DNA from 4 places in the Streptomyces sp. NPDC034670 genome. Region 1 is predicted to be linked to each of the others. Evidence: riboswitches for the same ligand, from Rfam matches in the RefSeq annotation. Region 1 holds a riboswitch; each other region holds the start of a gene.
The links. Region 1 has a riboswitch for cobalamin ahead of ACZ56B_RS00660 (ABC transporter substrate-binding protein). Riboswitches for the same ligand answer to the same signal wherever they lie in the genome.
Positions count from the first base shown of each region.

Region 2: another riboswitch for cobalamin. It lies ahead of ACZ56B_RS13640 (ribonucleoside-diphosphate reductase subunit alpha); the one in region 1 lies ahead of ACZ56B_RS00660 (ABC transporter substrate-binding protein).
Region 3: another riboswitch for cobalamin. It lies ahead of ACZ56B_RS12860 (cobalamin biosynthesis protein); the one in region 1 lies ahead of ACZ56B_RS00660 (ABC transporter substrate-binding protein).
Region 4: another riboswitch for cobalamin. It lies ahead of ACZ56B_RS11460 (FecCD family ABC transporter permease); the one in region 1 lies ahead of ACZ56B_RS00660 (ABC transporter substrate-binding protein).

Region 1 is NZ_JBVITR010000001.1:140,300-147,475, forward strand. Features, by position in the region: gene ACZ56B_RS00655 (FecCD family ABC transporter permease) at 1-1,140, opposite strand, end outside; gene ACZ56B_RS00660 (ABC transporter substrate-binding protein) at 1,137-2,180, opposite strand; cobalamin riboswitch at 2,211-2,395, opposite strand; gene ACZ56B_RS00665 (ferric reductase-like transmembrane domain-containing protein) at 2,545-3,531, shown strand; gene nshR (NshR/TsnR family 23S rRNA methyltransferase) at 3,947-4,762, shown strand; gene ACZ56B_RS00675 (hypothetical protein) at 4,754-5,119, opposite strand; gene ACZ56B_RS00680 (DUF5825 family protein) at 5,185-5,850, opposite strand; gene ACZ56B_RS00685 (RiPP maturation radical SAM C-methyltransferase) at 5,865-7,176, opposite strand, start outside.
Region 2 is NZ_JBVITR010000015.1:75,241-82,416, forward strand. Features, by position in the region: gene ACZ56B_RS13610 (sensor histidine kinase) at 1-401, opposite strand, end outside; gene nagB (glucosamine-6-phosphate deaminase) at 1,023-1,808, shown strand; gene ACZ56B_RS13620 (GntR family transcriptional regulator) at 1,983-2,747, shown strand; gene ACZ56B_RS13625 (DUF3311 domain-containing protein) at 2,919-3,185, shown strand; gene mctP (monocarboxylate uptake permease MctP) at 3,182-4,810, shown strand; gene ACZ56B_RS13635 (GNAT family N-acetyltransferase) at 4,886-5,392, shown strand; cobalamin riboswitch at 5,445-5,584, shown strand; gene ACZ56B_RS13640 (ribonucleoside-diphosphate reductase subunit alpha) at 5,708-7,176, shown strand, end outside.
Region 3 is NZ_JBVITR010000014.1:48,408-55,583, forward strand. Features, by position in the region: gene ACZ56B_RS12840 (alpha/beta hydrolase) at 1-420, opposite strand, end outside; gene ACZ56B_RS12845 (class II aldolase/adducin family protein) at 532-1,296, opposite strand; gene ACZ56B_RS12850 (inorganic phosphate transporter) at 1,554-2,798, shown strand; gene ACZ56B_RS12855 (hypothetical protein) at 2,829-3,050, shown strand; cobalamin riboswitch at 3,219-3,356, shown strand; gene ACZ56B_RS12860 (cobalamin biosynthesis protein) at 3,491-4,432, shown strand; gene ACZ56B_RS12865 (cobyric acid synthase) at 4,429-5,940, shown strand; gene cobN (cobaltochelatase subunit CobN) at 5,937-7,176, shown strand, end outside.
Region 4 is NZ_JBVITR010000012.1:3,050-10,225, forward strand. Features, by position in the region: gene ACZ56B_RS11450 (ABC transporter substrate-binding protein) at 1-314, opposite strand, end outside; gene ACZ56B_RS11455 (ABC transporter ATP-binding protein) at 353-1,126, opposite strand; gene ACZ56B_RS11460 (FecCD family ABC transporter permease) at 1,126-2,229, opposite strand; cobalamin riboswitch at 2,333-2,476, opposite strand; gene ACZ56B_RS11465 (hypothetical protein) at 2,519-2,671, opposite strand; gene ACZ56B_RS11470 (maleylpyruvate isomerase family mycothiol-dependent enzyme) at 3,088-3,726, opposite strand; gene ACZ56B_RS11475 (SAM-dependent methyltransferase) at 3,734-4,549, opposite strand; gene ACZ56B_RS11480 (aminotransferase-like domain-containing protein) at 4,643-5,926, opposite strand; gene ACZ56B_RS11485 (aspartate/glutamate racemase family protein) at 5,926-6,618, opposite strand; gene ACZ56B_RS11490 (FAD-binding oxidoreductase) at 6,680-7,176, opposite strand, start outside.

The DNA.
Region 1 (7,176 bases):
CCACAGGAAGAACGGGCCGCCGCACAGCGCCGTGAGCACCCCGACGGGGATCTCCACGGGCGCGGCGACGGTCCGCGCGGCGACGTCGGCCCAGACCAGGAAGACGGCGCCGCCGAGCGCGGCCGTCGGCAGGACCCGGCGGTGGTCGCCGCCGACGAACAGGCGCACCAGGTGCGGCAGCATCAGGCCGACGAAGCCGATCGGCCCCGCCGCCGCGACCAGCACGCCCGTGACGAGGGAGACCAGGACGAACATGCGGGCGCGGAAGCGGGCCACGTCCAGGCCCATCGTGGTGGCGGCCTCCTCGCCGGCCAGCAGCAGGTTCAGGTTGCGGGCCTGCGCCAGGAGGACGCCGACGCCGAGCAGCAGGGCCGCGCCCGGCAGCCACAGGGTGCCCCAGGTGACGCCGCCGAGACCGCCGAGGGTCCAGGCGAGGACCGTGCGGGCCTCGTTGCCCCGGTCGGTGGTGAGCAGCAGCAGGTCCAGGACCGCGGTGAGCACCGACGCGATCGCGACACCGGACAGGACGAGCCGGGCCGAGGTGATCCGGCCGCCGGTGCGGGCGGTGGCGTAGACGAGCAGCAGCGCGCCCAGCGCGCCCGCGAACGCGGCGGCCGGCAGGGACACCGGCCCGAACACGCTCACCCCGAACACGATCACCGCGACCGCGCCCAGGGACGCCCCGGAGGAGACCCCCAGGAGGTAGGGCTCGGCGAGCGGGTTGCGCAGCAGGGCCTGCAGGGCGGTGCCCACGACCGCGAGCCCGGCACCGGCCACCACCGCCAGCAGCACGCGCGGCGCCCGCACCTCCAGCACGATGGTCTCCCGCGCCCGCGACCAGTCCGGCTGCGGCCGGTCGGCGCCCAGCGCGTGCGTCACGATGTCCCACACCTGGCCGGGCGGCACCCGGACCGAGCCGACGGCCAGTCCCGCCGTGACCGAGACCACGAGCAGCGCGGCGAGCACGAGGAGGGTCCCGGCGAGGGCGCCCCGGCCCGCGCGTGTCCCGCCCGGCCGGCCCGCGTCCTTTCCGCGCTCCCCGGCCTTTCCGCTCTTCCCCCTCTTCCGGTCCGGCCGCCGGCCGGCGGCCGGACCGGCGGACGTGTCCGCGGCGTCCGCGTCCGCGGCGGGGCGGATCACCGGAAGCTCTCGGGGTGCAGCCCGCGGGCCAGGTCCTCCACCGCGTACGCCGACCGGATGCCGACCAGCGTCGCGGTCAGCGGCAGGACGACGAACCGCTTGTTCCTGATGGCCGGCACGTCGGCGAGGGCGGGCTGGGAGAGGAGGAACTCCTTCTTCTGCTCGACGCCGCCGGCGCCGGCGTAGTCGTAGACGGCGATGACCTCCGGTCTGCGCGCGACGACCTGTTCCCAGGAGACGTCGCCGAAGACGTCGTCGAGGTCGGCGAAGACGTTCCTCCCGCCGGCCAGCCGGATCAGCTCGGTGCCCAGGCTCCTGCCGCCCGCCGTGAAGGCGGTCCTGTCGCCGCTGTCGTACACGAAGACGGACACCTCGGGCTCGTCCTCGACGGCGGCGGTGGCCTCGTCGACCCGGGCCCGGAGATCGGCGACCAGCTCGTCCGCCCGGTCGGACACGCCGAAGATCCTGCCGACGGTGCGGATCTCCTCGTAGGTGTCCTCCATCGTCACCCGCTTCTCGCCGCAGTACTCGCGGTTGAGGTGGGTGTCGATGCCGGCGTCGGCGAACGCCTGGCGGGAGCGGCCCTCCTGGTCGGCGAAGGCGCTGCCGTAGCCGCCGTAGACGAGGTCCGGCCCGGCCTCCAGGACCGTCTCGAACGACGGTTCCCTCTTCGCCAGTTCCGGGATCGCCTCGTAGTCCTCCCTCAGCTCGGGCAGGACGGCGGAGTCGGGGAAGGCGGTGCCGACCATGCGGTCCTTCAGCCCGAGCGCGAGCATGAGTTCCGCCGGGTGCTGGTGGACGGTGACGACGCGGGAGGGCGGCTTGTCGTACGTCGTCCGGACACCGCAGTTGTCGACGGTGACGGGGAAGCCCGCGGCCGGCGAGGCCGTCGCCCTCGTGTCCTCGGTGGTGTCCCGCGACGATCCGCAGCCCGCGGTCAGCAGGACCGCCGCCAGGGCGACGGCCGCGGCCGCGGCGCGCCGGGTCCGGCGGGTGCGGGCAGGGGAGAACAGCGGGGGACGGGACGCGCCGTCGTACACGTGAAGCCTCCTGGGGAGTCCGCGCTCCTCGGAACGGGCCCGCGACAGGCCAGTCTCCTGACTCCCGGATCGACGCTCCTCCCCCTGCCTTCCCGCGGCTCGCGCAGTGGCGTGTCGAAGGGGTGCACTCCCCGGTCACAGTGGCGGGACCGTGCCGGATTCGCACCGGCTTCCTGTCTCCCGTCGCGGTGATGACCAGGCGATAGTACGTTCCTTCCCGGAGCGGGCGAAAGGGCGGGGTTCCGGCCCGGCCGACCGCTCTGGCCTGATCACGTCTCGGAAACTCCGGCCTCCTCGGCCACACTTGACGCCCGGAGCCCCACCCCCCACCGCATGCGGACGACCAGTGCCAGGAGGCCACGGCATGCTCCCCGACGCGACGCCGGACACGGACGGCACGACCACCCCGCCCGCCCCCGGGCGGGGCCCCGCCGAGCGCGTCACCCTGCGCGCCGACCTGCGGGCCGCGATCCCCGACGCGAGTGCCGCCGTCGTCCTCACGGCGGCCGTGTTCGTGTTCTTCTGGGCGCGCATGGAGTCGGGCGACTCGGCGACGGTCGCGGTCATGCCGTTCATGGACGACCCCCGCACGTACTGGATGTACCTGCTCAGCCAGGCGTTCGGCTGGTCGGCGCTGCTGTGGGCGTGGGGCACGGTCATGCTCGGGCTGCTGCTGTCGGGGCCGCGCCCGGCCCGGCTGCCCGTCTCCCGGCAGGTCCTGGAGCGCTGGCACCGCACCACCAGCCTGACCACGACGGCGCTGATGGCCGCGCACGCGCTGATGTTCGCGGCCGAACTGGTCCGCTACGAGGCCCGGCTGGCGTGGGCCGAGCGGCTGTGGGTCGGTTTCGCGGACGCCTTCGTGCCCGGCTGGTACGACTCCGGGACCGGGAAGATCGCCATTCCGATCGGCCAGGGCGCCCTGTACCTGGCGATCCCCCTGGGGCTGCTGTTCTACGTCCGGCACCGCATCGGCGCGAACACCTGGCGGCGGATGCACCGCTTCGTGATCGTCGTGTACGTGCTGAGCGTGTGGCACACCCTGCTGTACGGCACCAACGTCTGGTACGGCGAGTGGCCGCGCACCCTGCTGTGGCTGCTGCAACTGCCGGTCGCCGTCCTGCTGCTGCTCCGGCTGCTGCGGCCGGCCCGCCGGGCGGAGCGGCTGGGCGCGCCGGGCGGGCGCGGGGGCGCCTCCCTGCCGGGCTGGGCGCTGCGCGCCGCGGGCCGGGTCGCCGCCGCGGCCGTCGTCGTCGGTCTCCTCGTCGTGGTGGCGTCCGGCCACGACGGCGGCCGGGAGCGCACGGTCGAACCGCCCGCGAGCAGCCCGCACGCCCCCGAGCCGGGGTGAGCCGTTCCGTGCCGGCCGGCGTCCGCCACTCCCGCCGGCACCCCTTCGGCGGTCGGCACGGGGCCCTTCGGGCTGTGCCCGCCGGGGGCGGCGGGCACAGGTCCCCTTCCCGTGTTCCCCGCCGCCCCCGGGAAGCGGCCGCGACCGCCCCGGCCGCTCGCGGGGCGCCGGGCCCCCGCCGCCGTGAACGGAATTGGTCCGGCACAGCCCGGAAGGTATGATCCCGGCGAACACTTCGTGTGCGGGACGGACCGCGCGAGCCTCGGACGGGGAGAGCGGGGAGTCTTGCCGGACAGCAGCATCCTCCCCTCGCGTGCGTGCCACCCGATCGGCGCAGCCCCCTGCGGGCCGCCGTCACGCGGGGCGTCGCACCCCAGGAATCGCGTCACTGAACACAGCAGCCGGTAGGACGACCATGACCGAGTTGGACACCATCACCCATCCGTCCGATCCCGCGGTGCAGCGGATCATCGACGTCACCAAGCCGTCGCGGTCCCACATCAAGACGACGCTGATCGAGGACGACGAGCCCCTCACGCACTGCATCGCGGCCGGCGTGGAGTTCATCGAGGTCTACGGCAGCGACAGCAGTCCCTTCCCGCCCGGGCTGCTGGATCTGTGCAGGCAGCGGAACGTACCGGTCCGCCTCATCGACTCGTCGATCGTCAACCAGTTGTTCAAGGGGGAGAGGAAGCCCAGGACGTTCGGCATCGCCCGCGTCCCCCGCCCGGCCGGGTTCGGCGACATCGCGAGCCGGAGCGGGGACGTCGTCGTCCTCGACGGGGTGAAGATCGTCGGGAACATCGGCGCGATCGTGCGGACCTCGCTCGCGCTCGGCGCGTCGGGGATCGTCCTGGTCGACAGCGACATCACCAGCATCGCGGACCGGCGTCTGCAGAGGGCCAGCCGGGGTTACGTCTTCTCGCTCCCCGTCGTCCTCTCCGGACGCGAGGAGGCCGTCGCCTTCATCCGGGAGAGCGGTCTGCGGATGATGACGCTCAGCGCGGACGGCGACCTCTCCGTGAAGGACCTCGGGGCCATCCCCGACCGGCTGGCCCTGCTGTTCGGCAGCGAGAAGGGCGGGCCTTCGGACCTGTTCGAGGAAGCGTCCTCCGCCTCGGTCTCCATCCCCATGACCAGCCTGACCGAGTCCCTCAACGTGTCCGTCTCCCTCGGCATCACGCTGCACGAGCGAATCGGCCGGAACCTCACGGCCGACCGCTCACGCTGATCCGCCGGCCGGGTCCGGGGCGGAGACCTCCTCGAAGGCGCGGCCGACGCCCACGAACGACTCGATCTCGCTGACGCCCTCCGCGATCGCCTCGACCGCGAAGACGCTCGTGGTCGTCGGTGGGTACCCGATGAGTTCGATCGCCCGGCTCACCGACAGCGGGTTGCCCACCTTCGCGCCGTCCCAGAGGTACACCGCACCCCAGTAGCCCCTCTCGGCGTCCGCGAACCAGGTCTTCATCCGCATCCCCTTGAGCGTGGAGAACGCGTCCACCGCGTAGTCACGGAGGTACTCGCGGAGGCTTTCGACCGTGGCGTCCGACTTCTCCAGGTTCCATATGACAATGCTGATGTACATGCTGTGCCTCCGTACGACCCCGTCCTGCCCACCGTCGCGTTCCCCGCCGGGTCCCGCCCGCGCGCTCACACCTCCCAGGACGGCAGGGCCCAGCGCCTCAGCCGGTACGGAGCCCACCAGACACCGCCGCCGATCCGGATGAGCAGGCGCTGCTTCTCGAACACCGCCGCCGCCTTCTCCGGGACGGAGTCCTCCCCGCGGCCCGCCAGCAACGACTCGATCGCGCGGACGTAGGCGTCGTCCGAGACCGTGAGCCGGCGCAGGCCCGCGTGGCGCCGGTCCCGGATCTGCACGAACCCGGGCCCCCGGCGCAGGAAGCACCGGCCGACGTGGTACCTCGCCCTCCAGACGGCCAGCACCTCGTCACCGTGCGGACCCTCCAGGACCGACGGGGGGAAGAGGTGGCTGAACACCCACCACTCGGGACCGTCCGCCGCCAGGCGCGCCCGCCAGTCCACCTCCACGCCGTAGCTGGTGAGTTCGCGGAGGAAGGAGAGCACGGGGATCATGTGCTCCGTCCCGGGCCGCCCACTGAGGTCGACCACGGGCTCGACCGACACGAACCGCGCACCGGACTCGTGGATCCGGCGCGCCTCGTCCGCGGCGTCCTCGCCGAGCACGCGGTCGCCGAGGTGCATGTCCGGCATGGCCCGCACCGCCGGGTCACCGTGGCGCCACAGGCTGAACCGGACATCGAACCCGCTGCCGGGAATGGTCGCGACATCGTTCATGACTGGCTCGCCCCTCACACTGCCACGGGCGCCGGAGACGGGCGGTCGGCCGCCGACAGCCCCCGGCCCACCTGGATCTGCATGAACCTCTGGTTGCGGTCCTTCGTGACGACGTGGATCATGCGGCCGTCGTCCGTGAAGATCAGGCCCAGCTCCATCCACCGGTCGATCACGGCGCCGACGTCCGTCTGCCCGAACCGCTTCGCGCAGGTGCGTTCGAGGTACTCGAGCGTCCGCGGCTGGTCGAGCAGGTGGAAGAGCGCGAGCTCGACGTCGGTGGTGAGCTGGACGACGTCCCAGTCGAAGCCCGGCCGGGTGTTGGTGACGGTGATGCCCTCGTCGGTCTCGAAGTAGGACAGCTGGCTGCGCCAGTGCTGGTTGCGCCACTCGTCCAGCCCGGCCCTCAGCTTCCACGCCATGTCGTTCCCGATGCCCTGGTGCGTCGCGTCGAAGATGTACGCGATGTCGAACAGTTCCTTCTCGGGAAGGGCGTAGGTGAGCGCGTACTGGGAGGCCGCCCACCGCTCCTGGAAGCCGAGCGAGGGGTTCTCGAAGTACGGGGCGAAGCGCTGGACCGCGAGCCGGTCGTCACCGCCGGCCGGGCCCAGGTGGTGCAGCTTCGGGAACTGCTCGATGATCTTGGCGTAGTCCTCGTCCGTCTCCCCGGGGAAACCGTAGAGGTAGGCCCAGATGACGGTCAGCCCCAGCGACTCGGCGTCCCGCAGCATGCGCACGTTCAGGCAGCCGGAGACGCCCTTGTCCATGAGCTTGAGGACCTTGCTGCTCAGGCTCTCGACCCCGGGCTGGATGCAGACCACGCCCCCCTTCGCGATGGTCTCGAGCTGCTCGTAGCGCAGGTTGGCCTTGATCTCGTACATCAGCCGCAGGTCGAGCTCCGCCTCGGCGAGCCGGGGGAGGAGCGAGTCCAGGTAGGCCATGTCCAGGATGTTGTCCACGATCATCACGTCGAGGATCCTGTGGCGCTTCGTGAGCGTCACGAGGTCGTCGATGAACTGGTCCGGCCGCTTGCTGCGGAACATCATGCTGGCGCCGTTCAGACCGCAGAAGGTGCAGTGGTGCTTCTCGCCCCACCAGCAGCCGCGGGAACTCTCGAGGACCAGCCGGGGCTCCAGCCAGAACCGGGCGTGTGACTTCGCGAACTGCTCGAAGTACTCGTCGTAGTGGGGCAGGACCATCGCGGCCGGCGGCAGCGGCTTGGTGCTCACCGGGTTGTACACCGAGCTGCCGCTCTCGTCCCGCCAGCACAGACCCTGGATGGTCCCGAAGGACGGCTCGTCCTCGCGCAGGGAGCGCAGCAGTCCCGGC
Region 2 (7,176 bases), on a different contig from region 1:
CTCGGAGTGCGCACGGTGAGGAGGTTGGTGTTGCGCGCGATCACGCCGAGGACGCGGCCCTCGCGCCGGACGGGGATGGACTCGACGCGGACCGGGACCTCCTCGCGCCACTCCGGGTCCCCCTCGCGCACGATCCGGCCCTCGTCCAGGGCCACGTCCAGCATGGGCCGGCGTCCACGCGGGACGAGGTGGCCGACCATGTCGTCCTGGTACGAGGTGGGGCCGGTGTTCGGCCGCATCTGGGCGACGGAGACGTAGCGGGTGCCGTCACGGGTGGGCACCCACAGGACCAGGTCGGCGAAGGAGAGGTCGGAGAGCAGCTGCCACTCCGAGACCAGCAGGTGGAGCCACTCGAGGTCGGTGTCGTCGAGCGCGGTGTGCTGGCGGACGAGTTCGTTCATGGAGGGCACGTCAGCGAGCGTACCCGGGGCCGCGCCACCCCTGGGAACACCCGCGGGCCGCGGCGCCTGGGAGGGACCCTCAACCCTCCCGGCACCGCAGCCCGGAGCAACGTCGGCCGTGGGGTGTGCGGTCCCGGTCGGCCGAGCGGTGAGGAACCGGGGCAGTCAGGGCAGAGAGCTCCGGGTCCTCGATCCGCCTTCCTGTGCGGGGAAGGCAGGCTTGTGTCCTGCTGTGCATTGTGGACTAGACCACTACCGGTGTCCATGGGCGGAACGCTGCGGGTCGGCGGCGACCGCCGGCCGTCGTGCCGTGCGGCCGGACGGCACGGGCGCCCACCACGCAGCCTAACCCGCGTGGAGCCGGACGGACAGGGCCGTGCCGGGAGGCGCCCCGGCTCCCCGGCCCGGGGCCCGCGCCCGTGACCCGGCGGGACGGTGCCACCGCACCCCCGGAGCGGACCGGGCCCGCCGGGCCTGGGATGCTGAAGGGGCGGACGGGGGGCCGCACCACGCCGCCCACCTGGGAAAACAGTACCCACTCTGTTAGATTGGTCTAAACCACATGGTCCCTTCCGGGGCCGGTTCCAGTCGAGCCCTCCCTCTCAGATCGGCAGGTCCAGCGTGGAAGTTGTCATCGTTGCGGACGCCGAGGCCGGCGGCGAACTCATCGCCGAGGCCATGGCGCAACTCCTGCGGCGCAAGCCCGACGCCCTGCTCGGCGTGGCCACCGGCTCCACGCCACTGCCCGTCTACCGGGCGCTGGCGGCCAAGGTGCGCAACGGTGCCGTGGACGTCTCACGAGCACGCGTCGCCCAGCTCGACGAGTACGTGGGGCTGCCCGCCGACCACCCCGAGTCCTACCGCTCGGTGCTCCGGCGCGAGGTGCTGGAGCCGCTCGGGATCGGCATGGACGCCTTCATGGGCCCCGACGGCACGGCCGAGGACGTGCAGGGTGCGTCCGAGGCGTACGACCGGCGGCTGGCCGAGGCCGGCGGTGTGGACCTCCAGCTGCTGGGGATCGGGACGGACGGGCACATCGGGTTCAACGAGCCGTGCTCCTCGCTCTCCTCGCGCACCCGGATCAAGACGCTGACCGAGCAGACCCGGGCGGACAACGCGCGCTTCTTCGGCGGCGACGTCGACCAGGTCCCGCACCACGTCATCACCCAGGGCATCGGGACCATCCTGGAGGCCCGCCACCTGGTGCTGCTCGCCACCGGGGAGGGCAAGGCGGAGGCCGTGGCCGCGACCGTCGAGGGACCGTTGGCGGCGGTGTGCCCGGCGTCCGCGCTGCAGCTGCACCCGCACGCCACGGTGGTCGTCGACGAGGCGGCCGCCTCCAAGCTGAAGCACGCCGACTACTTCCGGCACACCTACGCCAGCAAGCCGGAGTGGCAGGGGCTCTGATCACCGGCCCCCGGGGCCCGGGCCGGTCATGGACTAGACCAGCCCCGGCCCCAGGGGTATACAGGGGGGATCACGGAGGGTACGGGGCACGCCACGTCCCGGACCGTGCCACGATGTGAGCCGTGGCCGATGGGGTGTCGGTCGCTTCGGCACGCGGAGCCGGGAAGGCAGAGCATGAGCACCGACGTCAGCGGTACGGAGAACGAGGGCGGGACCGCGGTCCGTACGGCGCGCGTGCCCAAGTACTACCGGCTGAAGAAGCACCTGCTCGACATGACCGAGACGGCTCCCCCCGGCACCCCGGTCCCGCCCGAGCGCACCCTGGCGGCGGAGTTCGACACCTCGCGCACCACCGTGCGCCAGGCCCTCCAGGAGCTGGTGGTCGAGGGGCGCCTGGAGCGCATCCAGGGCAAGGGCACCTTCGTCGCCAAGCCCAAGGTCTCGCAGGCGCTGCAGCTCACCTCCTACACCGAGGACATGCGCGCCCAGGGGCTGGAGCCCACCTCGCAGCTGCTGGACATCGGCTACATCACCGCCGACGACCGGCTCGCCGGACTGCTCGACATCACACCCGGCGGACGGGTGCTGCGCATCGAGCGGCTGCGCATGGCCAACGGCGAGCCGATGGCCATCGAGACCACCCACCTGAGCGCGAAGCGCTTCCCGGCGCTGCGCCGCAGCCTGGTGAAGTACACGTCCCTCTACACCGCCCTCGCGGAGGTGTACGACGTCCACCTGGCGGAGGCCGAGGAGACCATCGAGACCTCGCTGGCCACCCCGCGCGAGGCCGGCCTGCTCGGCACGGACGTCGGCCTGCCGATGCTGATGCTCTCCCGGCACTCGCTGGACCGCGGCGGACAACCGGTGGAATGGGTGCGGTCGGTGTACCGGGGCGACCGGTACAAGTTCGTCGCGCGGCTGAAGCGGCCGCAGGAGTGAGCCCCGGGCCCCGGCGCGGCGGACGCCCGGCGGGGACCGCCCCACCGCTGCCGTCCGGCCGGGAGGTCTTCACAACACCTCGCCCCGACGAGGGGTTACGACCGCGCCGCTCCCTCCTCTAGATTTCCTGCGCACGATCGCCGGTGATCAGTGAGGGGACGGAACCGTCTGATGTCGCAAGCCCCGGAAACCGGCAGGGAGCCGGTGGTGACGCCCGTGCGCGTCGTCATCGCCCTCTGTCTCGTCGCACCCTTCGTGGCCATGCTGTGGGTCGGGTCGTACGCGAGGACCGACCCCGTCGTCATCGGCATCCCGTTCTTCTACTGGTACCAGATGTTATGGGTGGTCCTCTCGACCGCGCTGACGATGGTCGCGTACCAGCTGTGGCAGCGTGACCAGCGCGCCCGCAGGGCCTCGAAGGGCGGTGCGGGACGGTGAACGACGGCGTCAACGGCGTGGCGCTCGCCGTCTTCCTCCTCTTCTTCGTGCTCGTCACGGTCATGGGCTTCCTGGCCGCGCGCTGGCGCAAGGCGGCGAACGAGCACAGCCTCGACGAATGGGGCCTGGGCGGACGGTCGTTCGGCACCTGGGTGACCTGGTTCCTGCTCGGCGGCGACCTGTACACCGCGTACACCTTCGTGGCCGTGCCGGCGGCGATCTACGCGGCGGGCGCGGCGGGCTTCTTCGCGGTGCCGTACACGATCCTCGTGTACCCGTTGATCTTCACCTTCCTGCCCCGTCTGTGGTCGGTGTCGCACAAGCACGGCTACGTGACCACGTCCGACTTCGTGCGCGGCCGGTTCGATTCGAAGGGGCTGTCGCTGGCGGTCGCGCTCACCGGCATCCTGGCGACGATGCCCTACATCGCGCTCCAGCTGGTCGGCATCCAGGCCGTGCTGGACGTGATGGGCGTCGGCGGCGGCGAGCACACCAACTGGTTCGTCAAGGACCTGCCGCTGCTGATCGCCTTCGGCGTGCTGGCGGCGTACACCTACTCGTCGGGGCTGCGCGCCCCCGCCCTGATCGCGTTCGTGAAGGACACGCTGATCTACCTCGTCATCGCGGTGGCGATCATCTACATCCCGATCAGGCTGGGTGGCTTCGACGACGTCTTCGCCGAGGCGGGCGCCGCCTTCGCCGAGACCAACCCGGCGACGGGCGAGCCGCGCGGTGCGCTGGTACCGGGCGAGGCGGGCCAGTGGACGTACGCCACGCTGGCGCTGGGCTCGGCGCTCGCGCTGTTCATGTACCCCCACTCGATCACCGCGACGCTGTCCTCGCGCAGCCGTGAGGTGATCCGCCGCAACACCACGATCCTGCCGCTGTACTCCCTGATGCTGGGTCTGCTGGCGCTGCTGGGCTTCATGGCGATCGCGGCGGGCGTGAAGGTGCAGAACGGCCAGCTGGCGATCCCCCAGCTGTTCGAGGACATGTTCCCGGCCTGGTTCGCGGGCGTGGCCTTCGCGGCGATCGGCATCGGCGCGCTGGTGCCGGCGGCGATCATGTCGATCGCGGCGGCGAACCTCTTCACCCGCAACATCTACAAGGACTTCCTCAAGCCGGACGCGACGGCGGCCGAGGAGACCAGGGTCTCGAAGATCGTCTCGCTGCTGGTGAAGGTGGGCGCGCTGGCCTTCGTCCTGACCATGGACAAGACGGTCGCCATCAACTTCCAGCTGCTGGGCGGCATCTGGATCCTGCAGACCTTCCCGGCGCTGGTGGGCGGCCTGTTCACCCGCTGGTTCCACCGCTGGGCGCTGCTCGGGGGCTGGGCGGTCGGCATGGTCTACGGCACGGTCGCCGCGTACGGGGTGGCCTCGCCGACGCAGAAGCACTTCGGCGGCTCGGCGAAGGAGATCCCGGGCATCGGCGAGATCGGCTACATCGGTCTCACCGCCTTCGTGCTCAACGTCCTGGTGACGGTCGTGCTGACCTTCGTCCTGAGGGCCGTCAAGGCCCCCGAGGGCGTCGACCGGACGAGGCCGGAGGACTACACGGCGGACGCGGGCGACCCCGGCGTCCGGGTGGAGCTGCCGCCGGCCACGGCGGGCAGCGCGCACTGACGCCGTCCCCGAGACCGCGGGCCGCCGGAGGAATCCGGCGGCCCGCCGTCGTACCCGTCGGGCACACTCGCCCCCATGGACATCGTCATCCGGCCGGCGGAGCCCGGCGAGTACGGGGAACTCGGTGAGATCACCGCGCAGGTCTACCTCCGGGACGGACTGCTCGACTTCGGGGAGGGCGACGCGTACCTCGGCGAGCTGAGGGACGTGGCGAAGCGGGCGGCGGCCGCCGAGGTGCTGGTCGCCGCGGAGCACGGCAGGGTGCTGGGCGGGGTGACCTTCGTACCGGACGGCGGGCCGATGGCCGACCTGGCCGGGCCCGGCGAGGCCGAGATCCGGATGCTCGCGGTCGCCCGCGCGGCCCGGGGCCGCGGCGCCGGGGAGGCCCTCGTCCGCGCCTGCGTCGACCGGGCGCGGGCCGTCGGGGGTCGTACCCGGATCGTGCTGTCGACCCAGCGCACCATGCACGCCGCCCACCGCCTCTACGAGCGGCTGGGCTTCGTCCGCACCCCCGAGCGCGACTGGAATCCCGTACCGGACCTGGACGACCTCACCCTCCTCACCTACGAATTGGCACTCTGACACCGCCGAGACACAAGATATGGGCCTGCCGACAGCGCCCGGCACAAGATGTATGCTCATGCTCGCTGTCGCCGCAGGGGAATCCGGTGCGAATCCGGAACTGTCCCGCAACGGTGTACCCGTGCCCGCCCGCGTCCTCGCGCGGTGTGCACGGGCTTCAGTCCGAGGACCTGCCGACAGTGCGCCCGGCCGTCCGGTCCGGGTGCGTGGACGTCCGGGCCTCGTGGAATGGGCCGGTGGACGCGACGCCGCGTGCGCTCGTGTGCTGCCCCCTGCCCTCGACGAGGCCCCGTGCCGAGCGAGGGAGAGCCCCACGTGACCATCGCGCCAGCCGATCCGGCCTCAGCGGCCGACACGACCGAGCGGAGCGACGGCCCCGGTGCCGCGTTGCTGCGGACCCTGACCGAGCTGACCGCCGACCTGCCCGACACGGACCCCGGACGGGTCGCCGCCGCCGCGCTGCGCGGCCGGTCCGCCCGCGCCGACGAGGCGGAGCTGCGGGAGCTGGCCACCGAGGCCGCGGCCGGGCTCATCTCCGAGGACCCCGCCTACTCCCGGCTCGCCGCCCGGCTGCTGACCATCGGCATCCGCGCCGAGGCCGCCTCGCAGGGCGTCACCACGTTCACCGAGTCCGTCGCGACCGGGCACCGCGAGGGCCTGATCGCCGACCGCACCGCCGCGTTCGTCCGGCTCCACGCGGACCGGCTCGACGCGCTGATCGACCCCCGGGCCGACGACCGCTTCGGCTACTTCGGCCTGCGCACCCTGCACAGCCGGTACCTGCTGCGGCACCCGATCACCCGCAGGGTCGTGGAGACGCCGCAGCACTTCCTGCTGCGCGTCGCCGCCGGCCTCGCCGAGGACGACGGCGCCCGGTCGGTGGACGGGGTCGCCGCGCTGTACGGGCTGATGAGCCGCCTGGACTACCTGCCCTCCTCCCCCACCCTGTTCAACTCCGGTACGCGGCACCCCCAGATGTCGTCCTGCTACCTCCTGGACTCCCCCGCGGACGAGCTGGACTCCCTCTACGACCGCTACCACCAGGTGGCCCGCCTCTCGAAGCACGCCGGCGGCATCGGCCTGTCCTTCTCCCGCATCCGCTCCCGCGGTTCGCTGATCCGCGGCACCAACGGGCACTCGGGCGGCATCGTCCCGTTCCTGAAGACGCTGGACTCCTCGGTCGCCGCCGTGAACCAGGGCGGGCGGCGCAAGGGCGCGGCGGCGGTCTACCTGGAGACCTGGCACGCCGACGTCGAGGAGTTCCTGGAGCTGCGCGACAACACCGGTGAGGACGCCCGCCGCACGCACCACCTGAACCTCGCGCACTGGGTGCCGGACGAGTTCATGCGCCGGGTGGACGCCGACGGCCCGTGGTCGCTGTTCTCCCCGGCGGACGTGCCGGAGCTGGTCGACCTGTGGGGCGAGGAGTTCGACGCGGCCTACCGGGCCGCCGAGGAGAAGGGACTGGCCCGCAGGACCCTCCCCGCCCGCGAGCTGTACGGCCGGATGATGCGCACCCTCGCGCAGACCGGCAACGGCTGGATGACCTTCAAGGACGCCGCCAACCGGACGGCGAACCAGACGGCGACGCCGGGCCACGTGGTCCACTCCTCCAACCTCTGCACGGAGATCCTGGAGGTCACCGACGACGGGGAGACGGCGGTCTGCAACCTGGGGTCGGTCAACCTCGGCGCGTTCGTCGACCCGGCGGCCGGGGACCTCGACTGGGAACGGCTGGACGCGACCGTGCGCACCGCCGTCACGTTCCTCGACCGGGTCGTGGA
Region 3 (7,176 bases), on a different contig from region 1:
GCCGGGGACGGTGAGGTCGGTGTGGTCCAGGCCGAGGGCGGTGCCGGGGTCGCCGACGTACAGGTTCGGGGTGAGCCACGCGCGGTCGCCGGGCTCCGGGGTGCCGTAGGTGACGTGTTCCAGGCGGCGTACGACGGTGTCGGCGGAGCCGGGGGCACCGGCCAGCACGGGTCCGACGACCGCGTGGAAGCCGTCGCCGGCGAGACCGTGGCGTCCGGGCCGCAGCGCGGCGAGGTCCCGGGTGAGGCTGATCCGGCCGGCGGCGGTGCCGTGGACGGTGAGCCGGGGTTCGGTGGGCAGGGGCTCGCCCGGGGACACCTTGAGGGCGGCGTCGCTGGCGAGCCGGCCGGCGGCCACGGCCGCGGCGCCGGCCCCTATCACGGCGGTGACGGCAGCGGCCGTCGCTCTGGCAGTGCGCACAGCACCAGTGTCCCGGCGGAGGCGCGGACCGGCCAGTGGGCGGTCCGGCCGGGCGGGGCGGCCCGCCCGGCCGCGGCGCGGCGGGTCCCGGGGGCGGCCGCGCCGGCGGGTTCACCCCCGCTGCCCGTACCCCCGCAGGCGCTCCCCCGCCCGCGCCACCTGCTCCGGCGACAGCAGGTGCGGGGACCGGCCCGGGACCGAGGAGGCGGCCAGCCAGACGCGGCACATCCACTCCAGCTGGGCCGTGCGGTCGTAGGCCTGGGCGAGGGTCGCCCCGTGGGTGACGGTGCCGTGGTTCTGCAGGAGGCAGCCGGTGCGGCCGTCGAGGGCGCGGAGCATGTTCCCGGCCAGTTCCTCCGTGCCGTACGTCGCGTAGCGGGCGACCCGGACGGGGCCGCCCAGCGCCGCGGCCATGTAGTGGATCAGCGGCAGCTCGTCGACGAGCGTGGAGACGGCCGTCGCGTGCACGGCGTGCGTGTGCACGACGGCGCGCGCGTCGGTCGTCCGGTGGACGGCCAGGTGCAGGGGCAGCTCGCTGGTCGGGACCAGCGAGCCGAGGACCTGCCGGCCGGCGAGGTCGACACCGGTCACGTCGTCCGGCGTCAGCCGGTCGTACGGCACCCCCGAGGGGGTGACCAGGACGGTGTCGCCGACCCGGACCGAGACGTTGCCGGAGGTGCCGACGACGAGTCCGTCGGCGACGGTGCGGCGCGCGGTCCCGACGAGTTCCGCCCAGGCGCGCGCCTCCTCCTCGCGCACGCGGCGCCCCCGCGCCCGCCCCCCGTCCGGCGCGCGGCGCTCCCGTTCGTCCCCCGCGCCCCGCGCGCGTTCCCCGGCGTCCTCCGCTTCCCGTCCGTCCCTCCGCTGTCCAGTCATGCCGTGATCCTGTCAGGCGGCCCGCCCCCGGGTGACCGAAATCTCTCCGGCGGTCCTCCGGCCGGCTGAAAAGGGCCCCGCTGCGGGCGTCCGGCGCCCCGGGGCGGGCCCGCCGCCGGACACGGCGGCGGACCCGCCGTCCGGCGGAGCGGCCACCCCCTCTTACGGTCACCGCGATGCCCATTCCAGTTCATCTTCCGTTCACCCTGGTTACCTACGTTCGACCAGCCAATGACCTCGAACGAATGCCTGGGTAAATGGAAAGCTTCTCGCTGATCCTCGCGATTGTGGTGGTGACCGCACTCGCGTTCGATTTCACGAACGGTTTCCACGACACCGCGAACGCGATGGCGACGACCATTTCGACCGGTGCGCTGAGGCCCAAGGTCGCGGTGGCCATGTCCGCCGTGCTCAACCTCGTCGGTGCCTTCCTGTCGGTGGAAGTCGCCAACACGATCTCCAAAGGCCTCGTCGACGAGGCCGGCATCCGTCCCGAGGTCATCTTCGCCGCCCTGGTCGGCGCGATCCTCTGGAACCTCCTCACCTGGCTGGTCGGCCTGCCCTCCAGCTCCTCGCACGCCCTCATGGGCGGTCTGATCGGCGCCACCGTCGCCTCCGCCGGCCTCGGCGCGGTGCACGGCGACGTCCTGGTCACCAAGGTGCTGATCCCCGCCGTCGCCGCCCCGCTGGTCGCGGGCGTCGCCGCGATGATCGCGACCCGGCTCACCTACCGGATGGACAAGAAGGCCGACGGCCAGGCCGCCGAGAAGGGCTACCGCGCCGGCCAGATCGCCTCGGCCGGTCTGGTCTCCCTGGCCCACGGCACCAACGACGCCCAGAAGACGATGGGCATCATCACCCTGGCCCTGGTCGCCGGCGGCGCCCTCGCCCCCGACTCCGACCCGCCCCTGTGGGTCATCGTCTCCGCGGGCGTCGCCATCGCGCTCGGCACCTACCTCGGCGGCTGGCGCATCATCCGCACCATGGGCAAGGGCCTGACCGACCTCCAGCCGCAGCAGGGCTTCGCCGCCCAGACCAGCGCCGCGACGGTCATCCTGGCCTCCTCCCACCTCGGCTTCTCGCTGTCCACCACGCACTCCGTCTCGGGTGCCGTGATGGGCGCCGGACTGGGCCGCAAGGGCGGTGTCGTGCGCTGGTCGACCGCCACCCGGATGTTCGTCGCCTGGGGTCTGACGCTGCCCGCGGCCGCCCTGGTCGCGGCGCTCGCCGAGTGGGTCTGCGGCTTCGGTTCCTGGGGCACCGCCGCGGTGGCGGTCTTCCTGGTCGTCTCCAGCGCGGCGATCTGGAAGATCTCCCGGCGCGAGGTCGTCGACCACACCAACGTCAACGACACCGACGACGCCTCCGCCGAGGAGCCGGCCGGCGTGGTGACCCAGGCGGTGGCCGCCGTGGCCCCGCCCCCGGCCGGGGAGCTGGCCGCCTCCGTCCCGTCGCCGGTCTCCACCGACCCGGCCGCCCCGTCGGCCAAGACCACCGTCTGACGCGACCCGGCACGAAGGAAGAAGAGCACCATGCAGATCGACTGGGCAGCCCTCGGTTCCGTCTTCGGCGTCAGCCTCGTGGTCACCGTGGCCCTGGTGGGCCTGTTCACCCTCGGCATCGCCGGCCTGTCCCACCGCGACCGGGCCGCCGCCCGGGGCCGGTCCGCGCCCCTGGCGGTCACCGGCGCCTACGCCTGCTTCGCGGCGTGCGCGGCGGCGGTGGCGTACGGAATCAGCCTGATCATGGCCTGATCACACCTCGTCCCCGTCCGGCGGGGGGTGCGCGGGCCCCGGCCCCGCACCGCCCGTCCGCGCGTCCGGAGCCGTCCACGCGCCTTCCCGGCCCGCCCGCCGACCCCCCGGCGCACCGCTGTGGGCCTCAGCACACTTCAGCCTCGCAGGTCAACGGCAAGTTGACGGTTCTTCCACGGCCGTGGTGGACTGCCTCAGCCAATACGGCGGCAGGAGAGGAAGCCGGTGAGAGTCCGGCGCGGTCCCGCCACTGTCACCGGGGCGCACGCCCCGGGAGCCAGGAACTCTCACCGCCGGTCTCGTCGAACCAGGGCGCGGACACCCTGAGTGAGGACACAACGCCATGCGCGGCTGCCTGTTGAGGTCGATCAGCGACACTCCGCCCCGTCCCGGGGCCTTCCCCCTCACGATTCCCGCCGGCTCCACGACCGGCTGACCCCATGGGTGCCGATCGCGTGTTCGCGTACGGCGCCGCCGCCGGCCTCCTCGGCGACCTGCTGCTCGGCGATCCCCGCCGCGGGCACCCGGTCGCCGCCTTCGGGCGGGCCGCGGCCGCCGTGGAACGGGTGCTGTGGCGGGACGACCGCGGCCGGGGCGCGGCGCACACCGCCGTGTGCGTCGGCGGGACCGTCGCGCTGGGGTGCCTGGCCGCCCGCTGGGCACGGCCCTCCCCCGCCGCCTCCGTCGCCCTGACCGGTGTCGCCACCTGGGCCGTCGTCGGCGGGACCTCGCTGGCCCGCGAGGCCCGGGCCGTCGGGCGGGCCCTTCGGGACGGGGACGTCGAGGCGGCGCGGGCGCGGCTGCCGCACCTGTGCGGACGGGACCCGCAGGCGCTGGACGCCGACGGGATCGCCCGCGCGGTCGTGGAGTCCGTCGCCGAGAACACCTCCGACGCCGTCGTCGGCGCGCTGGTGTGGGGGGCCGTCGCCGGGGTGCCGGGCCTGCTCGGCTTCCGGGCCGTCAACACGCTGGACGCGATGGTCGGCCACAAGTCCCCCCGCTACCGCCGCTACGGCTGGGCCTCCGCCCGCCTCGACGACGTGGCCGGGTGGCCGGGGGCGCGGCTGACCGCCGCCCTCGCCGCGCTCGCGGGACCGGACCCGCGCGGGGCCGTGCGGGCCTGGCGGGCGGACGCCGCGAAGCACCCGAGCCCCAACGCCGGCCCCGTCGAGGCGTCCTTCGCGGGCGCGCTCGGCGTGCGGCTCGGCGGGACGCTCTCCTACGGCGGACGGGTCGAGCACCGGCCCGTCCTCAACGGCGGCGGCCGGACGGTGACCGTGCGCGACATCGACCGGGCGGTACGGCTCTCGCGGCGGGTCGGCTGGCTCGCGCTGGGCGTCGGCGCCGCCGCGCGGCTCGCCGTCAAGGGGCGTGCGGCATGAGCGGCGGGGGTCTGCTGGTCGCCGGGACCACCTCGGACGCCGGCAAGAGCGTGGTGACCGCCGGGATCTGCCGGTGGCTGGTGCGGCAGGGCGTGCGCGTCGCGCCGTTCAAGGCGCAGAACATGTCGCTGAACTCGTTCGTGACGCGCGAGGGCGCCGAGATCGGGCGGGCGCAGGCCATGCAGGCCCAGGCCTGCCGGATCGAGCCGACCGCGCTGATGAACCCGGTGCTGCTCAAGCCGGGCGGGGAGCGCAGCAGCCAGGTGGTGCTGCTGGGCAGGCCCGTCGGGGAGATGAGCGCACGCGGCTACCACGGGGGCCGGCAGCAGCGGCTGCTGGGCACGGTGCTGGACTGCCTGGAGCGGCTGCGGAGCACGTACGACGCGGTGATCTGCGAGGGGGCCGGCAGCCCGGCCGAGATCAACCTGCGCCGCACGGACATCGTGAACATGGGCGTCGCCCGGAACGCCGGGCTGCCGGTGCTGGTGGTGGGCGACATCGACCGGGGCGGCGTCTTCGCCTCCTTCTTCGGCACCGTCGCCCTGCTCTCCCCCGAGGACCAGCGGCTGGTCGCCGGGTTCCTGGTGAACAAGTTCCGGGGCGACGTGTCGCTGCTGGAGCCGGGGCTGGAGATGCTGCGCGGCCTGACCGGGCGGCGGACCTACGGCGTGCTGCCGTTCCGGCACGGGCTCGGCATCGACGAGGAGGACGGACTCCACGTGTCGCTGCGCGGCGCGGTGCGGGAGTCGGCGGTGGCCGCGCCGGCCGGTGAGGACGTGCTGCGGGTCGCCGTGTGCGCGGTGCCGCTGATGTCCAACTTCACCGACGTGGACGCGCTCGCCGCCGAACCGGGGGTCGTGGTGCGGTTCGTGGACCGGCCCGAGGAGCTGGCCGACGCCGACCTCGTGGTCGTACCGGGTACGCGCGCGACCGTGCGGGCGCTGCGGTGGCTGCGGACGCGCGGGCTCGCGGACGCGCTGGAGCGGCGGGCCGCCGAGGGACGGCCCGTGCTCGGCATCTGCGGCGGCTTCCAGCTCCTCGGCGAGCACATCGAGGACGACGTGGAGAGCCGCGCGGGGCACGTGGACGGGCTCGGGGTCCTGCCGGTGCGGGTGCGGTTCGCCCGGGAGAAGACGCTCGCCCGGCCGGTCGGGCAGGCCTTCGGGGAGCGGGTCGAGGGGTACGAGATCCATCACGGGGTCGCCGAGGTGACCGGCGGGGAGACCTTCCTGGACGGCTGCCGGGTCGGGCAGACCTGGGGCACGCACTGGCACGGCTCCCTGGAGTCGGACGGCTTCCGCCGGGCCTTCCTGCGCGAGGTGGCCGCCGCCGCGGGGCGCCGCTTCGTGCCCGCCCCGGACACCTCTTTCGCCGCGCTGCGCGAGGAGCAGCTCGACCGGCTCGGCGATCTCATCGAACAGCACGCGGACACGGACGCGCTGTGGCGGCTCATCGAGTCGGGCGCGCCGCAAGGACTGCCTTTCATTCCACCGGGAGCGCCCGCATGAGCACTGTGTTGTTGTTGTCGACCGCCGACACGGACCTGCTGGCGGCCCGGGCCTCCGGCGCCGCCTACCGGATCGGCAATCCGACCCGGGTGGACGCGGCCCGGGAGCTGCCCGGGCTGCTCGACGGCGCGGACCTCGCCGTCGTCCGGCTGCTGGGCGGCAAGCGGGCCTGGGAGGACGGGATCGCGGCGCTGAGGGCGTCCGGGGTCCCGGCGGTGCTGCTCGGCGGGGAGGCCGTGCCGGACGCGGAGCTGATGGCCGAGTCGACGGTGCCGGCCGGTGTGGTCGCGGAGGCGCTGAAGTACCTCGTCGAGGGCGGCCCGGAGAACCTGGCCGAGCTGGCCCGGTTCCTGTCGGACACCGTGCTGCTGACCGGCGAGGGGTTCGAACCGCCGCGGAAGATGCCGGAGTTCGGCGTCCACGGCGCGCGTGCGGTGGAACCGGGCCGTCCGACCGTGGGCGTGCTCTTCTACCGGGCCCACGAACTGAGCGGCAACACCGCCTTCGTGGACACGCTGTGCGACGCGATCGAGGCCCGCGGGGCCAACGCCCTCCCGGTGTACTGCGGTTCGCTGCGCGGTGCCGACGCGGGCCTGTACGAGCTGCTGTCGCGGGCCGACGCCCTGGTCGCCACGGTGCTCGCGGCCGGCGGCACGCACGCCTCGCAGGCGTCGGCGGGCGGCGACGAGGAGGCCTGGGACATCGGGGCGCTGGCCGACCTGGACGTGCCGGTGCTGCAGGGGCTGTGCCTCACCTCCTCGCGCGCCGCCTGGGAGGAGTCCGACGCCGCCCTGTCCCCCATGGACGCGGCGATGCAGGTCGCCATCCCGGAGTTCGACGGGCGGCTGGTCACGGTCCCGTTCTCCTTCAAGGAGCAGGGCCCGGACGACGTCCCGGTGTACGTCGCCGACCCGGAACGGGCCGCCCGGGTGGCCGGGATCGCCGTGCGGCACGCCCGGTTGAAGCACACGCCGAACGCCGGGAAGAAGCTCGCGCTCGTCTTCACCGCGTACCCGACGAAGCACTCGCGCGTCGGCAACGCGGTCGGCCTGGACACGCCCGCCTCGGCGGTGCGGGTGCTGGACGCGCTGCGGGACGCGGGGTACGGGGTGCACGGGTACCCCGACGACGGCGACGAGTTGATCCACCGGCTCATCGAAGCGGGCGGCCACGACGTGGAGTGGCTGACCGAGGACCAACTGGCCGCCGCGCCCGCGCGGGTGCCGCTGGCGGACT
Region 4 (7,176 bases), on a different contig from region 1:
TTCCGGTAGCCGTCCTTCCACGGCACCTTGGTGAGGTCGCCCTTGTCGTCGGGCATGACGTATCCGGCCATGTGGTCCTCGAGGCCGAGGGCGAACATGATCTCGGTGATGCCCACGTCGTTGGTGACCACGCGCTGCGGAGCCCTCTCGAAGGTCTTCTTCTCGCCGCAGTTTTCGACCGTGACCGGATAGTGGCTGTCGTGTGTTCGGGCGCCGTTTCCCTTTGCCTCCTGCGACGAGACGTCGGCGCCGCAGCCGGTGACGGCGAAGGCCAGGAGGAGAGCGAAGGCGGTGGGGCGTGCGAGGTTGGGCATGGTGGTGGCTCCTTCGCGGATGGGCCGGGGTGGGCGGACTACTGGGAGGGAAGACGGTCGAAGAGCAGTTGGATCGCGCCTGTCTCGGGGTGGGGGACGCGGTGTGCCCGGACACCGAAGACGTCGGCCAGCACGACGGGCGTGAGGACGTCGTGGGGGGCGCCGGAGGCGACGATCCGGCCGCCGTCGATGACGTGCAGGACGTCGCAGTGGAGCGCGGCAAGGTTGAGGTCGTGCAGCGCGGTGAGCACGGTCAGCCCGCTGGCCCGGATCAGGGACAGGACCTCCAGCTGCTGGGCGATGTCGAGGTGGTTGGTGGGCTCGTCCAGCACCAGGACCTGCGGCTGCTGGGCGAGCGCGCGGGCGATCAGGACCCGTTGCTTCTCACCGCCGGAGAGCGTGAGGAAGCCGCGGTCGGCCAGGTGGCCGGCGCCGACTTCCTCCAGCGCGGCGGCGCACGCACGCAGGTCCTCGTCGGTGTCCCGGGCCACCGCCCCCTGGTGCGGCAGCCTGCCCATGGCCACGACCTCGGCCACCGTGAAGTCGAACTCCGTGGCCGCTTCCTGCGGAAGGGCCGCCAGCCGGCGTGCGCTCTCGCGCGTGTTCAGGGCCAGCAGGTCGTCGCCGCCGAGGCGCACCGCACCGGCTGTGGGGCGCAGGGCCCGGTAGACGCACCGCAACAGGGTCGACTTGCCGCTGCCGTTGGGCCCGACGAGGCCCACGACCTGGCCGCTGTCCGCCCGCAGTGAGATCTCCTCCAGCACCCGCGCACCGGAGATCTCCATCGTCACCGCGTCGATGTCGACCTGCATCACACGCCTCCGAAGGTGTAGGTGCGGCGGCGCATGAGCATCACGAAGCACGGCACACCGATCGCCGCCGTCAGGACGCCCAAGGGCAGTTCGGCCGGGGCGAGCACCACGCGCGACAGGATGTCGACCCAGATCAGCAGCACGGCGCCGGCCAGGGGTGCGACGGCCAGCAGCCTGCGGTGGTCCGCGCCGACCAGCATCCGGGCGGCGTGCGGGACCATCAGGCCCACGAAGCCGATCGCCCCGCTCACCGCGACCACCGCCCCGGTGACGGCGGCGGTGGTGAGGAAGAGTTCCTTACGCAACCGTGCGGGGTCCACCCCCAGCGCGGCGGCGGTCTCATCGCCCATTGCCAGGGCGTTCAGACGCCGGGCCGACCACCCGAGGTGGGCCAGGCCGGCGAGGACCGCGCCCGCCGCGACCGGTACGGAGGACCAGCTCGCGCCGCCCAGACTGCCGAGCAGCCACATCACCGCGGACCGGGCCGCCTCGCCGTGTTCCGCGGCGAACACCATGAACGTGGTCACGGCCGAGAAGCCGTAGTACATCGCGGTACCGGTGAGCACGAGCCGCAGCGGTGTCAGCCCCCGCGGGGTCCGGGCGATCGCGTACACCAGGGTCATGGCCGCGAGCGCGGAGAGGAACGCCGCCGTGGACAGCGCCCAGATGCCCAGGGCGCCGAAGACACCGAAGATGAGCACGGCGTTGGCTCCCACGCCCGCACCGGAGGAGATCCCGAGGACGAACGGGTCCGCGAGCGCGTTGCGGACCATGGCCTGGACGGCGACCCCGACGGATGCCAGACCGGCGCCGACGACCGCCGCGAGCACGGCGCGCGGGAAGCGCAGTTCCCACACGATGGTGTAGGAGGAGACCTCGTCCGCAGCGATGGCCCCACCGGTCAGCCCCGCCCAGAGGTAATGCAGCGCCTCGCTCCACGAGAGCCCCGACGCGCCGATACCCGCCCCGCAGGCCAGAGAGACGGGCAGCGCGGCGCACAGACCGGTCACGAGCAGGGGCAACGAGACGCGCCGGAGCGGTGGAGACCCGCCGCTGGCGGTGCGGTGCGGTACAGCGGGTATGCGGTCGCGGAGCGTGGCCACAGGCGGATCGCTTTCGCCTCGGGCCGTGCACCTACGTGATCAAAGGAGCGGCTCCGGGCGCCCGGGCGCCCTGCGCAGCACCCTCTCGCAGTCCACGGCGATCGACAGGAGCTTCACCACCGCGGGTAATCGGGCTCGCGGAACCCTGTACAGGACTCCGCCCACCGTTGCGGGTCAGCGCCGGACTTCGACCGGACTTCCCCCGCGGGGCGCTTGCAGCTTAGCGCGCGCCACCACGCTTTCCTTCTTGAACGGGACACCGGTGCGTGCCATCGCGGTGGGACCGCACTCAACGGGCGTCGGCCGTGCACAGAGTGAGGATGCGGACGGTGCGCTCACCGCTGTGCGCGTCACGGCCGTGCCAGCACCGGTAGTTGCCGAGGACGGGGACGTCACCCTCGACAAGCCGGAAGCACGGCAGAGCCGGTTCGGGACCGTGCACGGTCTCATCGCAGCGGGCCAGCAGGGCGCGTACCCGATCGATGTCCGGATCGCGGTGCAGAGCGAACGACCCCCTCGGTACGACAGACGATGCGACGGACGGTGCGGACGTACTCAACGCACCGGGCGACACACAGCACCGCAGAAAACCCGCGGGGAACCCGGCCACCGGGACCCGTCCGGCGGTCGGGCGGGCCCGGAAGCCGGGGTCCCTCATGACCACAGCCGGACAATGCGGGGACGCCCCACGGTCCCGGGCCGTCCCGGGCCTCGCCCGCTGTGCCCCGTCCACCGGCGGGCCACAGCGGGCGAGGCGCCGACGGCCAGCCGGGTGACCGTGCACGGACTCCGCACCACCGACCCGGTCCGTCCACGCGTCCGAAAGGGGCCGGGCACGGACGTACGCGCCCGGACCGATCAGGCCAAACGAGCGCGCAGCAGCGGCACACCCGCGCCCGACACCCGCTCCAGCCCTGCCCCACGATGGGTGAACACCAGCAGGAGCGCCGCGGTCCGGCCGGTCACGACCGGCCCGTCACCGACGTCCCAGGGCGAGTCGGTCGCCACGAACCGAATGCCACGCAGTGCCTTGCGAGGATTGAACGGGAACCGCAGCCGCCACAGGCTCTCCAGACCGGCGCGGGCGGCGTCCGGCACGATCTCGATCTCCCGGCCCAGAGGGATGGCGATGTCCTGGCTGTGCGTCAGCACGTCCATGACCGTCGTGTCCGCACCGGCGCCCGGCGCGGGCGGGACGAGACGCGAGCAGGCATGCTCACGCAGCCGCGCCACGAGTTCGCCCGTCGGCTCCCGGGCCGCCCGTACCGCCGAGTTCCTGATCATCCGGTGGAACGCGCCGCCGGAGCGCACCAGTTCCTTCATCCACCCGCCCGTCGTAAGCGTCGGTGGCAGGGTCAGATGTGCCGCCACATCGCGGACCCGCCAGCCGTCGCACAGCGACGGGGCCTCCCACTCCCCGTCGGACAGGTCGTCCAGCAGGTCGGCCAGCCGCAGCCGGGCCGCCTCGACTTCCTTCCACACGGCGTCGTCGACCACGGCGGTCTCAGTTCGCCGGCTTGCGGGCGCAGAGAACGAGGTAGCCCATGTGGTCCGGCCCCGGTGCGAACATGTCCTTCTGGCCCTGCTTGACCGTGTCGACGAACTCCGCGCCGAACTCCGCCACGAGTTCGTCCCGCAACTCCTCGACGCGCTCGACGTAGCGGTTTCCCATGCCGTACACGCGGTGCCCGCACTGCGTCCACTCCTCGACGACGAAACCGGCGGCCCGCAGGACCTCCAGCCACCCGTCGGCCGTCATCGGGCGGCGGCTGCGGAAGAACGGCGGCAGCTGGGCGTCGGGGTGGACCATGGTCGTCTCGCTGATCGCGACGCGGCCGCCCGGCTTGAGCACGCGGTGGAACTCGGACAGGGCCTTCGTCAGGTCGACCGAGTGCGACAGGGCCTCCATGGCCATCACGGCGTCGAAGTGGCCGTCGCCGTACGGCAGGTCGTGGTAATCGCGGACCTGGAACCGCACCCGGTGGAACAGGCCCGCCTTCGCCGCCCGTTTTTCCGCCGCCTCGCACTCCACCGGGCTGATCGTGATGCCGGTGACGCGGGCGCCGACCTCACGGGCGATCTGGGTCGCGGGCGCGCCGACCCCGCAGCCCGCGTCGAGCAGGTGCTCGCCGCGGCGCAGGCCGAGGATGTCGGCGACCTTGCGGGTCAGGCGCTTGCCCGCCTCCTCGACGCTGGCGTCGTCCTTGTCGTCGTACCAGTAGCCCAGGTGCTCGTACCCGTCGTTGAACATCGTCGACATCCGGCACGAACTGTCGTACAGCTCGGCCACCTGAGCCGGTGTCCAGTCCGATTCGCTCATGGAACGTCCCTTCGCAACCATCCTGTTTCCCAGTCTCCTCGGCGTACTTGGGAATCCTCGTCTCCTGCGTTGCGGAGTCGGCGCGGGCGCCGGTCAGCCGTGATCGGCCAGCAGCCGGGCGAGCCGCGCGACGCCCTCGCCGATCCGGTCGGGCCCGAGCGCGCTGCACGACAGCCGCAGCGCGTGCGTCCCGCCGTCGGCGTAGAAGAACCTCATCGGCGTCCACAGCACGCCGTACTGCTGGGCGGAGAGCTCCAGCAGCCCTTCGTCGGCCGGCACGGGCACCTCGAGCACGACGAAGAACCCGCCGTCCGGCGCGGTCCAGCGGATGCCCTGCCGGCTCGCGGCCGGGAAGTGCTCCTCGAGCGCGGCGAGCAGCGTGCGCAGGTTGCGCCGGTAGAAAGCGGTCTTCTCCCGGTTGGCCGCGCGGAGACTGCAGCCGGACTCGACGAGCAGGCCGCCGATCACCGCCTGCGCCACCGGCGAGGTGTTGACCGTGAGCATGCTCTTGACCGTCGACAACTCCTCGGCGAGCAGTGTGTGCCGCCCGCAGCGGTCGACGACCGGCTGGTCGGCGACGAGGAACCCGACCCGCGCGCCGGGGAAGCACGACTTCGCGAACGAGCCGAGGTAGACGACCCGCGTGTGCCGGTCGAGCGCCTTGAGGGACACGCGGGGCTGGTCGTCGAGGCCGAAGAGGCCGTACGGGTCGTCCTCGAGCACGATCAGGTCCTCGGCCTCCGCGACGTCGAGCAGTGCGCGTCTGGCCGCCACCGGCAGCGAGGCACCGGAGGGGTTGGAGAAGTTCGGCACGACGTAGAGGGCCTTCGGGTTGCGGCCCCCGGCCCGCACGGCGCGCGCGGCCGCCGCGACGTCCGCCGGGTCCAGTCCGCCGGGCGCCTCCGGCACCGGGACCACGTCGATCCCGAGCAGGCGCGCCGCGCCGGTGAACCCGACGTAGCAGGGGTCCACGGCGAGCACGACGTCGTCGGGCCGCGCGCACAGGCCACGCAGCGCGATGACCATCGCCTCCTGGCAGCCCGAGGTGACCGCGATCGCCTCCTGGCGCACAGTGATGCCCTCGTCGTTCGCCAGCAGCCGCGCGATCAGTTCGCCGAGCACACCGTTGGTCCTGCCGTACTGCATGAGGAGCGACCGCACCCGTTCCGGGGGCGTTCCGGACCCCGCCAGGTGGTCCTGGAAGGTGCGCAGGTACCGGGGGAGGGCGTCCGGGTCGTGGAAGCCGTCCCAGGGGCGCCCGGCCGCGAGGGAGATCGCGTCCGGGAACCGGCCAGCGACCTCGTTGAGGAAATTCATGGACGTCGCCACCGGGTCCCACACCGAGGCGTGCAGGGACTCTCGGGCCAGCTCGACCACTACGGCCTCCTCCCGTCCGACGCACCGCCCGGTGCCCTGCCCGCCGGTTCGGCGGTTGCGGCCCGCGCGGTCAGCTCGACGAGCCGGCCGCCGACGTCGATCACGGGCAGTCGGCACGCCGCGAGCACGTGCGGCAGCACCGTGGTGAAGTGGGTGCACGCGAGCACGACCGCGTCGAGCCGGGCGCGCTCGGCCAGATGCAGCGTCTCGGGCAAGTCCGACTCGCGGAACGCCGTGGCCGGGTCGCCGGTCTCGATGGCTCGCACGAGCGCCGGGTCGGAGACCCCGAGCGCGCGGTGGGCCGACGGCCCGGTCACCCGTTCGTAGCCGGCCACCGCCGACCCGTTGCCGGTGACGACCAGCACGCGCCGGTGGACGGCCGCGACCTCGCGGTAGACGGTGGCCGGGGAGACCAGGGAGAGCGCGACCGCGTCGGCCGCCGCATCGTGGTCGACCACGGCGGAGAGCGAGTTGCAGAACAGCATCGCCACCCGGTGACCGCGTGCGTCGAGGTCGCGCACCAGGCCGAGGAACGCGGCCCGCAGTGTGTCGGGGCGCTCGTACTGCAGCGCGTCCTGCTCGTCCGGGGACCCGGCCATGGGGTACGGGGTCGCGGAGTGTCCGGCGTCCCGCAGCAGGTTCGCACCGACCCCTGCGTCGAAGGGTGTCCCGGCGATGACCGCGATCTCCATCGCGCCCCCTCGTACGGTAGGGATGTCTTCCCCTAGAGCCTGGAAGCCGTGTGGACGGACATCAACTCCCGTCGTGCGCGGGCGGAACCACCTTGCCGGGGTTGAGGATTCCCGCCGGGTCGAGTGCCTGCTTGACGGCCTGGTGAACGCGTACGCCGACCGGGCCGAGTTCGCGCTCGAGCCAGTCCCGCTTGAGCAGGCCGACGCCGTGCTCGCCGGTGCAGGTCCCGCCGAGTGCGAGGCCGAGCCGCATGATCTCGTCGAACGCCGCCTGCCCCCGGGCCAGTACGGCCGGGTCGGACCGGTCGACCACGATCACCGGGTGGAGGTTGCCGACTCCCGCGTGCCCGACCACACCGACCAGCACGTCGTGGCTCTCCGCGATGCGCGCGACGCCCTCGACCAGTTCGACGATCCGGTCGCGCGGCACAGCCACGTCGTCGACGACGAGACCGCCCCGGCCGCCGGGGAACCGCCGCGCGGCGAGGTGCTCCATCGCCGGGTGCGCGAGCCTTCGGGCGGCGAGCAGCGCGTCGGCCTCCGCCTGGTCGGTCGCGA